2 regions of the Streptomyces sp. NPDC021115 genome follow, and region 2 is predicted to be linked to the other one. Evidence: riboswitches for the same ligand, from Rfam matches in the RefSeq annotation. Region 2 holds a riboswitch; the other holds the start of a gene.
What was found. A riboswitch is a leader RNA that binds a small molecule or an ion and turns the genes downstream of it on or off. The one in region 2 is predicted to bind cyclic di-AMP.

Region 1 (5,113 bases), on a different contig from region 2:
ACGAAGCCGCGCTCGGGGCGCAGCCCCATCTCGTTCATCTGGTAGAGGATGCGGCGGTGCACGGGCTTGAGCCCGTCGCGGGCGTCGGGAAGCGCGCGCGAATAGATCACCGAGTAGGCGTACTCGAGGTAGGAGCCCTGCATCTCGTCGACGACGTCGATGTCGAGGATGCGCTCCTCGAAGTCGTCCGGCGGCGGACTCTTCGTGCTGCGGCGGGCCATCGCGCTTGCGGCTCCTTCAACGGGCAGAGCGGGATCTGACGCGGACCATTGTGGCCCCGTCCGCCGACAACTGTGGAACGGGGCGGTCCCCGAGAGACGCCGTGCGGCCCTTTGAGCGGCCCCGCGCGACCCCCGCACACCCCGCGCCTGACCGCCCGCGGGAAGCCCGGCGCGACCTGGGCGGGATCTTGGCGCGACCTCGACGGGATCTTGGCCCGACCTTTGCGTGACGGGAACTTCGCCAGATGTCCGTGCGGTTGCATACAGTGACAGAAGCGCTCATCACAGCGGTTCGCACGCGCTCCATCACGCGATCGAAGGGACGTACATGCCCATGGGTCACACGGCCACGCAACAGGCCGGCTCCGGCGGCCTGAAAGCGACCGAGCACCGTCTGGCCAATGGCCTGCGGGTGGTGCTCTCCGAGGATCACCTGACCCCGGTCGCCGCGATCTGCCTCTGGTACGACGTCGGCTCACGCCATGAAGTCAAGGGGCGTACCGGCCTCGCCCACCTCTTCGAGCACCTGATGTTCCAGGGCTCGGCCCAGGTGACGGGGAACGGCCACTTCGAGCTGGTCCAGGGGGCCGGCGGCTCGCTCAACGGCACGACCAGCTTCGAGCGGACCAACTACTTCGAGACGATGCCCGCCCACCAGCTCGAGCTGGCGCTGTGGCTGGAGGCGGACCGGATGGGGTCCCTCCTGACCGCGCTGGACGAGGAGAGCCTGGAGAACCAGCGGGACGTCGTCAAGAACGAGCGCCGCCAGCGCTACGACAACGTGCCGTACGGCACGGCCTTCGAGAAGCTCATCGCCATGGCCTACCCCGAGGGCCACCCGTACCACCACACCCCGATCGGCTCGATGGCCGACCTGGACGCCGCCTCCCTGGAGGACGCCCGGGAGTTCTTCCGTACGTACTACGCGCCGAACAACGCGGTGCTGTCGGTCGTCGGCGACATCGACTCCGAGCAGACCCTCGCCTGGATCGAGAAGTACTTCGGCACCATCCCCTCGCACGACGGCAAGCGGCCGCCGCGCGACGGCACCCTGCCCGAGGTCATCGGCGGGCAGCTGCGCGAGGTCGTGGAGGAGGAGGTCCCGGCCCGCGCCCTGATGGCCGCCTACCGGCTGCCGCACGACGGCACCCGTGAGGCCGACGCCGCCGACCTGGCGCTGACCGTCCTCGGCGGCGGCGAGTCCTCCCGGCTGCACAACCGCCTGGTGCGCCGTGACCGCACGGCCGTCGCCGCCGGGTTCGGCCTGCTGCGGCTGGCGGGCGCGCCGTCGCTCGGCTGGCTGGACGTGAAGACCTCCGGCGGGGTCGAGGTGCCCGGCATCGAGACCGCCGTCGACGAGGAGCTGGCCCGGTTCGCCGAGGAGGGCCCGACTCCGCAGGAAATGGAGCGCGCCCAGGCGCAGATCGAGCGCGAGTGGCTGGACCGGCTGGCCACCGTCGGCGGCCGCGCCGACGAGCTGTGCCGGTTCGCCGTGCTGTTCGGCGACCCGCAGCTGGCCCTGACCGCAGTGGGGCGGGTGCTGGACATCACCGCCGAGGAGGTGCGGGCCGTGGCCGCCGCGCGGCTGCGCCCCGACAACCGCGCCGTGCTGGTCTACGAGCCCGTCCAGGGCGCGGACGACTCCTCCGACGCCGCAGAAGCCGCCGACACCGACGCAGAAGGGGAGGCGGCCCAGTGAGCGACGCCGTCACCGCCACCATGACCTTCCACCCGCAGCCGCAGGGCGGTGCCCCCAAGCCGTGGGCCTTCCCCGCGCCGGAGCGCGGTGAGCTGTCCAACGGCCTCACCGTGCTGCGCTGCCACCGCCCCGGCCAGCAGGTCATCGCCGTGGAGATCAACCTGGACGCCCCGCTGGACACCGAGCCGGCCGGTCTGGAGGGCGTCGCCACGATCATGGCGCGCGCCCTGTCCGAGGGCACCGACAAGCACACCGCCGAGGAGTTCGCCGCCGAGCTGGAGCGCTGCGGCGCCACCCTGGACGCCCACGCGGACCACCCCGGCCTCCGGGTCTCCCTGGAGGTGCCGGTCTCCCGGCTGCCCAAGGCGCTCGGCCTGCTCGCCGACGCCCTGCGCGCCCCCGCCTTCCCCGACGGCGAGATCGAGCGGCTGGTGCGCAACCGGCTGGACGAGATCCCGCACGAGCTGGCCAACCCGGCCCGCCGCGCGTCCATGGCCCTGGCCAAGGAGCTGTTCCCGGCCGAGTCGCGGATGTCCCGGCCGCGCCAGGGCACCGAGGAGACCATCGAGGGCATCGACGCCGCGGCGGTGCGGGCCTTCTACGAGGCGCACGTCCGGCCGTCCACCGCGACCGCGGTCATCGTCGGCGACCTGACCGGCCTCGACCTCGACCAGGCGCTCGCCGACTCCCTGGGCGCCTGGACCGGCGGCCCCGCCCCGCAGCGGCCGGTCCCGCCGGTCATCGCCGACGACACCGGCCGTGTGGTCATCGTCGACCGGCCCGGCGCGGTCCAGACCCAGCTGCTCATCGGGCGCATCGGCGCCGACCGGCACGACCGCGTCTGGCCTGCGCAGGTGCTGGGCACCTACTGCCTGGGCGGCACCCTCACCTCCCGTCTGGACCGGGTGCTGCGCGAGGAGAAGGGCTACACCTACGGGGTGCGCGCCTTCGGCCAGGTGCTGCGCTCGACGCCGCCCTCCCCGGCCGGTGGCGGCTCGGCGGGCGCCTCACTGCTGGCGATCAGCGGTTCGGTGGCCACCGAGGTCACCGGCCCGGCGCTGGAGGACCTGTGGACGGTGCTGCGGACCGTGAAGGAGGAGGGGCTGACGGACGCCGAGCGCGATGTCGCCGTGCAGAACCTCGTCGGCGTCGCCCCGCTCAAGTACGAGACGGCCGCCGCCGTCGCGGGCACCCTCGCCGACCAGGTCGAGCAGCATCTGCCGGACGACTTCCAGGCGCTGCTGTACGCCCGGCTCGCCGAGGCGGGCACGGTGGAGGCCACCGCGGCGGTCGTGAGCGCCTTCCCGGCCGACCGGCTGGTGACCGTGCTGGTGGGTGACGCCTCGAAGATCGAGGAGCCGGTCAAGGCGCTCGGCATCGGAGAGGTGCGCGTCATCACCGGCTGAACCGCGGCCCGGCGGGCCCGATATGTCCCGGGGGTCGGCCCAACGCACTATCACCACAAGGACCCTGGCGTCGAGTGAGACGCCAGGGTCCTCCCGTATGCCCGATTTGAGGGGTGTTTGGTTTGTGGCGAGAACAACAAAAACCCGTAACCGTTTGGTGATCGAATCACGGCCCGTTTAGCGTCAGTGCGGCTGTTCGCCGGATACCCGCCGCATCCGCGGCACGGACAGTCATCGCCGAGTCCCATGGTGCGAGTGCCAGGGGAGCCGGGGACCCAAACGTCCCTGGGGTGAATCGGACGCCTTCCCCGGCCGGGGGAGGGGCCCGTAGGAGACCTTCCTGCTCCGAACCCGTCAGCTAACCCGGTAGGCGAGAAGGAAGGAAAGGAGTGCGCCACACCATGGCGTTCACCCGTGCCGCCGGGAAGCACCGACGTCCCAGCCAAGCCGCTGTCCGCACCGGAGCGAACATCGCGGGCATCACCACGGTCGCCTCGGGCGTCGTCGCCGGTATCGCCGGCCCCGCCCTCGCCGCGACCGGCGAGACGCCGTCTCCCCAGGACACCGGTCTCCGCCAGGCGATGGTGATGGGCGACGGTCTCTCCGACCGGATCGACGCGCAGGCCCAGTCCCAGGAGGCCGCGGCGGAGGCCGCCGCAGCCAAGGCGAAGGCCGAGGCCGTGGCCCGCCAGGAGGCCGCGCGGAAGGCCGAGGCGGCCGCGAAGAAGGCCAAGGCGGAGCGCGACGCCAAGGAGCGTGCCGCGCGTGAGGAGGAGCGCAAGCGCCTCAACACGTTCGTGTCGCCCGTCAGCGGCTCCAGCGTCTCCACCGGTTACGAGGCGTCCAGCGGACTGTGGTCCTCCGGCAGCCACACCGGGATCGACTTCCAGGCGTCCACGGGCACTTCGGTGCACTCGGTGGGCTCCGGTGAGGTCGTCGAGGCGGGCTGGGGCGGCGCCTACGGCAACAACGTCGTCATCAAGATGAACGACGGCACCTACACCCAGTACGGCCATCTCTCGTCGATCGGCGTCTCGGTCGGCCAGAAGGTCACCCCCGGCCAGCAGATCGGCCTGTCCGGCGCCACCGGCAACGTCACCGGCCCGCACCTGCACTTCGAGGCCCGCACCACCGCGGAGTACGGCTCGGACATGGACCCGCTGTCGTACCTGCGCTCGCACGGCGTCAACCTCTGACGGACGCCCGCCCGTCCCCGTCGAAAGGCCCCGTCCGCTCCGGACGGGGCCTTCGGCATGCCCGCGGCCATGGCCGTCGCGGTGACCGTGACTGTGACCAAAAAATATCCCCGAATTTCCTTCGCCCATCGGAAATCCCGGCGGCTTCGAATAGAGTCGCGGAACGCGCGTCGTTCGGATGCGTTTTGCGGGGTTGAGGCGGAGGTTCGACAGTGCGGGACCGGACGTGAATGCGGAAGCGGAAGTGAACGGGGATACGGCCGCGCTCCAGGGCGGTCGCCGGATTTCGGCACACGCGGTGTGCGCGGCGATCCGTGACGACATCATCTCCGGCGCCTGCCCGCCCGGCAGCCGGCTGACCGAGGAACTGCTCGCCCGGCGCTACGGGGTCTCCCGGGTGCCCGTCCGTGAGGCGCTGCGCACCCTGGAGTCCGAGGGCTTCGTCACGACCCGGCGGCATGCGGGCGCGTGCGTCGCGCAGCCGTCCGAGAAGGAGGCGGCCGACGTCCTGGACATCCGGGCCCTGCTGGAGCCGCTGGGGGCCGCCAGGGCCGCCCAGCGGCGCACCGAGGGCCATCTGAAGGTGCTGCG
Region 2 (5,113 bases):
CGCGGCCGGGGACAGGCGTCAGACGTGTCCGCTCGTCGAGGATCGAGGAGCGTCAGCCCTTGAAGCGGGGGAACGCGGAGCGGCCCGCGTACACCGCGGCGTCGTCCAGGATCTCCTCGATGCGCAGCAGCTGGTTGTACTTGGCCACCCGCTCGGAGCGGGCCGGGGCGCCGGTCTTGATCTGGCCGCAGTTGGTGGCGACGGCCAGGTCGGCGATGGTGACGTCCTCGGTCTCACCGGAGCGGTGCGACATCATGCACTTGAAGCCGCTGCGCTGGGCCAGCTCGACGGCGTCCAGGGTCTCGGTCAGCGAGCCGATCTGGTTGACCTTGACCAGCAGGGCGTTCGCGGTGTCGTTCTCGATGCCGCGGGCCAGCCGCTCGGGGTTGGTGACGAACAGGTCGTCGCCGACCAGCTGGACCTTGTCACCCAGCTGCTCGGTGATGGTCTTCCAGCCGTCCCAGTCCTCCTCGTTCAGCGGGTCCTCGATGGAGACCAGCGGGTACGCCTCGACCAGCTCGGCGTAGTACGCGGTCATCTCGGACGCGGTGCGGTCCTTGCCCTCGAACTGGTAGACGCCGTCCTTGTGGAACTCGGAGGCGGCGACGTCGAGCGCGAGCGCGATGTCCTGGCCGGGCTGGTAACCGGCCTTCTTGATGGCCTCGACGATCAGGTCCAGGGCGTCCCGGTTGGAGTCGAGGTTCGGCGCGAAGCCGCCCTCGTCGCCGAGGCCGGTGGACAGGCCCCGCTCCTTCAGCACGCCCTTGAGGGTGTGGTAGACCTCGGCGCCCCAGCGCAGGGCCTCGGAGAAGGACTCCGCGCCGACCGGAGCGATCATGAACTCCTGGATGTCCACATTGGAGTCGGCGTGCGAGCCGCCGTTCAGGATGTTCATCATCGGGACCGGCAGCAGGTGCGCGTTCGGACCGCCGAGGTAACGGAAGAGCGGCAGGTCGGACGCCTCGGAGGCGGCGTGGGCGACGGCCAGGGAGACGCCGAGGATGGCGTTGGCGCCGAGCGAGGACTTGTCGGGGGTGGCGTCCAGGTCGAACATCGCCTGGTCGATCAGGCGCTGCTCGGTGGCGTCGTAGCCGACCAGCTCGGGGCCGATCTGTTCGATGACGGCGAGGACGGCCTTCTCCACGCCCTTGCCGTTGTAGCGGTTCTTGTCGCCGTCACGGAGTTCGAGGGCCTCGAAGGCGCCAGTGGAAGCGCCGGACGGGACGGCGGCACGGCCGGTGCTGCCGTCGTCGAGGCCGACCTCGACCTCGACCGTGGGGTTGCCTCGCGAGTCGAGGATCTCGCGAGCTACGACGACGTCGATGGACGGCACGAGGATCTCCTTCGTATGGGTCTTCGGTAGCAGCATGAGCCTAACCGCACCGAAGCCCCGGCGGGGTGCACCGTGGGGGCGGCGCACCCGGCCGGGGCTCGTTGGCTACGGTGGGGCGGTTCAGCTCAGGTGGAGCTGCTGGCCGGGGAAGATCAGGTCGGCCCTCTGGATGATGTTCTTGTTCAGGTCGAACAGCTTCTTCCAGCCGCCCTTGACGCCCTCCGCCTTGGCGATCTTGCCGAGGGTGTCACCGGACTTGACCTTGTACTCGCCGTCGCCCTTCTTGACCGGGCCGCGGGCCTCGGAGCGCGCGGCGTGCTCGGGCGCGCTGCGCGGCGCGGCCTTCGGCTGGGCGGACGGGGCCGACTGCGAGGAGTCGGGCTGGCTCTGCTGCGGGGTCGACGGCTGGGGGGCCGACGGGGCGCCGCCGGTGGTCAGGCCCTTGCCGCAGACCGGCCAGGCGCCCTTGCCCTGGCTGGACAGGACCTTCTCGGCGACCTGGATCTGCTGGGCCTTGCCCGCCTTGTCGGCGGTGGACGCGAACGCGGTACCGCCGTAGGCGGCCCAGGTGGAGGAGGAGAACTGAAGGCCGCCGTAGTACCCGTTGCCGGTGTTGATCGACCAGTTGCCACCGGACTCGCACTGCGCGACCTGGTCCCACTGGGACGTGGTGGCGGCAGAGGCGGACGTCGCACCGATGAGCGGAGTGGCCACGGCGGCTCCGGCGAGGCCGACGAGCGCGGTGATGCGGGTGGCCTTGGAAGGACGACGGTGCTTGCCCTGAGCGTTGGACATGTTCGTTCGTTTCCTCACCGACGCCTACGAGGTGAGCTGTCGGGTTCGGGCGTGAGTTGCCCGGCCCGGTGCGGGGTTCGCACCGGGCTTCACCCCTAGCCGCTCGGCCGGTTCCGCTGGCCTTACGGCACTTACCTTGGGTCCCCCGCTCCTGCCTTCGGCGCTGGCGCGTCGGTACCGGACGACCGCCGGCAGGACTCGGCGTGACGGTCGACGGTGCTCGCGGTGGCGAGCGGAAAGACGTTAAACACACGGCCGGGAAACGTTCAAACACCCCCATCGCAGCGAAGAGGGTTGTAATCGATCTCACCTGGCCCACATCGGCGCAGGTGGGGCCGGGTGTGGAGAGACCGGACACGAGGGACGCCCCGGTAAATGTGACGAGAGGTATGTCTCACCGGCGCCAGATCGGGCAAATCCCCCCGAACTACTGGCCCCTGATGGTGAGGTCAAGTCGCTGACCAGGGAGAATGAGATCCGGGTCGGTTCCGATGAGGCTTTCGTTGGACGCGTAGAGCCGACGCCAATCAGCGCCCAATTCCTGCTTTTCGGCGATTGCTGAAAGGTTGTCACCCGGACGCACTGTGTAGCCGCCATCCGTGGGGTTTTCGACACGTTCGGCGCCTCCGCGCGAGGCGTGGCCGCTCGGCCGTTCCCGCGCGCCGGAGTCGCCGGGAGACGGAGAAGAGGGGGACGGGGAGGACGCGTCGCGGTCCGGCCCGTCGGGCGACTTCGAGGCATGGGACCGCTCCGGCTCGTCGGGCGTGTCCGATGCGTCGGGCGCCCCCGGCTCGTCGGGCGTACGGGACGCGTCCGGCGCGTCCGGCGTGGACGAGGCGTCGGGGGTCTTGCCGGACGGAGCGCCGCCGTCCCGCTCGCCCGAGTCGTCCCGCCGGTCCGTATCGCCCGCGTCGCCCGAGTCGTCGCGCTGCGGGGGCTGCTGGGAGGGGCGTGCCGTGCTGCCCGGGTTCACGTCCGGGGCGTCACCGCCGTCGGCCAGCCCGGCGTTCAGCGCGCAGCTGGGCCAGGCGTCCGGGCCGCGGTCGCCGAGGATCGCCTCGGCGACGGCTATCTGCTGGGAGCGGCTGGCGAGGTCGGGGCGCGGGGCGTAGCCGGTGCCGCCGTACTTCTTCCACATGTCGAGGGTCAGCTGAAGACCGCCGTAGAAGCCATTGCCCTCGTTGGCGCTCCACATCCCGGCGCTCTCGCACTCGGCGACCCGGTCCCACGCGGAGGCGGGGGCGGCCTGGGCGCCGGTCGCGCCGAGGAGCGGGATGGCGATGCTCGCGCCGGTCACCCCCGCCGCGACGACGATGGCCGGAGCCTGGCGGGGGCGGCGGTGACGTCCGTTCCCGGAAAGCATGCGAATCGCCTCTCGTGTGGGGCTGGTTTGTCGGTTGAACATAGCGACGCCACACGATCATCACAAGCCGGTGTATCTGAGGTCACGCGGTGATCACATACCGGTTCCCCGCGTCTGACCGGGCGTCACTCTCCCCAGGTCACCGGGAGGGTGCGCAGCCCGCGCATGATGAGGCCGCCGCGCCAGCGCAGTTCGTCGGGCTCCACCGCCAACCGCAGGTCGGGGATGCGGCGCAGCAGGGTGGCGAGCGCGGTCTGCGCCTCCAGGCGGGCCAGCGGGGCGCCCAGGCAGTAGTGGATGCCGTGGCCGTAGCCGAGGTGCTGGTTGTCGGTGCGGGCGAGGTCGAGGACGTCGGGGTCGGGGAAGCGCCCGGGGTCGCGGTCGGCGGCGGCGAGCACCACCAACACCGGCTCGCCCTCGGCGATGTGCTGCCCGCCGAGGGTGACCGGCTCGGTGGCGAACCGCCAGGTGGCCATCTCCACCGGCCCGTCGTAGCGCAGCAGTTCCTCGACCCCGGTGGCGAGCAACCCCTCGTCCCCTTCTTCTAGTGCACGGTGCAGCCGGGCCCGCTGCCCGGGGTGACGAAGCAGGGCATAGAGCCCATTACCGATCAAATTCACGGTCGTCTCGAACCCAGCAAAGAGAAGGATGAAGGCCATCGCCGCGGCCTCGTTCTCGGTGAGGTGGTCGCCGTGGTCGCTGGCCCGGATCAGGTCGGAGATCAGGTCGTCGCCGAGCGCGGCGCGCTTACGGTGGATCAGCTCGGCCAGATACGCGCGGATCCGCTTCACCGCGCGGGCCACTCCGCCGCGCGGGCCGCCGCCGTGCCGGATCATCGTCCCGGCCCAGTCCCGGAAGTCGTCCTGGTCCTCCCGCGGGACGCCGAGCAGATCGCAGATCGCGTAGATGGGGAGAGGGAAGGCGAACTCATGGATGAGGTCCGACTCCCCCCGGTCGGCGAAGGCGTCGATGAGGTCGTCGGTCAGCTCGCGCACCCGCGGGGCGAACGCGGCGACACGGCGCGGGGTGAACGCCTTGGACACCAGCCGCCGCAGCCGGGTGTGGTCGGGGGGATCGATATTGAGCAGATGTGTCATCAGATCCGCGCGCTGCTCGCCCGGGATGCCCACTTTGCCCCGGGCGTGAGCGGATTCACTGTGCCGCTGGGGATTCTTCGACAGCCGGGTGTCGGCGAGGGCCTGCCGGGCGTCGGCGTAGCGGGTCACCAGCCAGGCCTCGATCCCACTGGGAAGAGTGGTCCGATGCACCGGGGCGTGTTCGCGTAGCCAGGCGTACGCGGGGTAGGGATCGGTGGCGAACTCCCAGGTGAAGAGGGTGGGAGCGGGGGCGGGGCAGGGCTGATCTGACACGCCCCGACGATACCGGCCGCGGTCGATGGATTCCGATACGCCACTTATCGGAAGTAAATCCATTACGCGAAAGTAAAGCCAATTAACGTCGAAACAATTCGACGATCATCTCCACACTCCCTCCACGGCGCGCACACAGCGCGCGGCGAATGCCCGGATATCTGATGGGTGGAGACACCGCCCGGAGCTGCCCGCGACGCACTCGGCAGAGACCTACGGCACATGCGCTGACGTCGACCAATGAGGCAAAAT

Region 1: it holds a riboswitch for cyclic di-AMP, as region 2 does, so the genes downstream of both, ACH4TL_RS32880 (M23 family metallopeptidase) here and ACH4TL_RS39935 (transglycosylase family protein) in region 2, are expected to answer to the same signal.

What each region holds. Positions count from the first base shown of each region.
Region 1 covers NZ_JBIRQF010000014.1:97,269-102,381, forward strand. The annotation lists gene ACH4TL_RS32865 (DNA topoisomerase (ATP-hydrolyzing) subunit A) at 1-221, opposite strand, end outside; gene ACH4TL_RS32870 (M16 family metallopeptidase) at 556-1,920, shown strand; gene ACH4TL_RS32875 (M16 family metallopeptidase) at 1,941-3,326, shown strand; cyclic di-AMP (ydaO/yuaA leader) riboswitch at 3,552-3,714, shown strand; gene ACH4TL_RS32880 (M23 family metallopeptidase) at 3,728-4,522, shown strand; gene ACH4TL_RS32885 (GntR family transcriptional regulator) at 4,767-5,113, shown strand, end outside.
Region 2 covers NZ_JBIRQF010000023.1:26,532-31,644, reverse strand. The annotation lists gene eno (phosphopyruvate hydratase) at 53-1,339, opposite strand; gene ACH4TL_RS39935 (transglycosylase family protein) at 1,454-2,128, opposite strand; cyclic di-AMP (ydaO/yuaA leader) riboswitch at 2,135-2,301, opposite strand; gene ACH4TL_RS39930 (transglycosylase family protein) at 2,556-3,491, opposite strand; gene ACH4TL_RS39925 (cytochrome P450) at 3,617-4,861, opposite strand.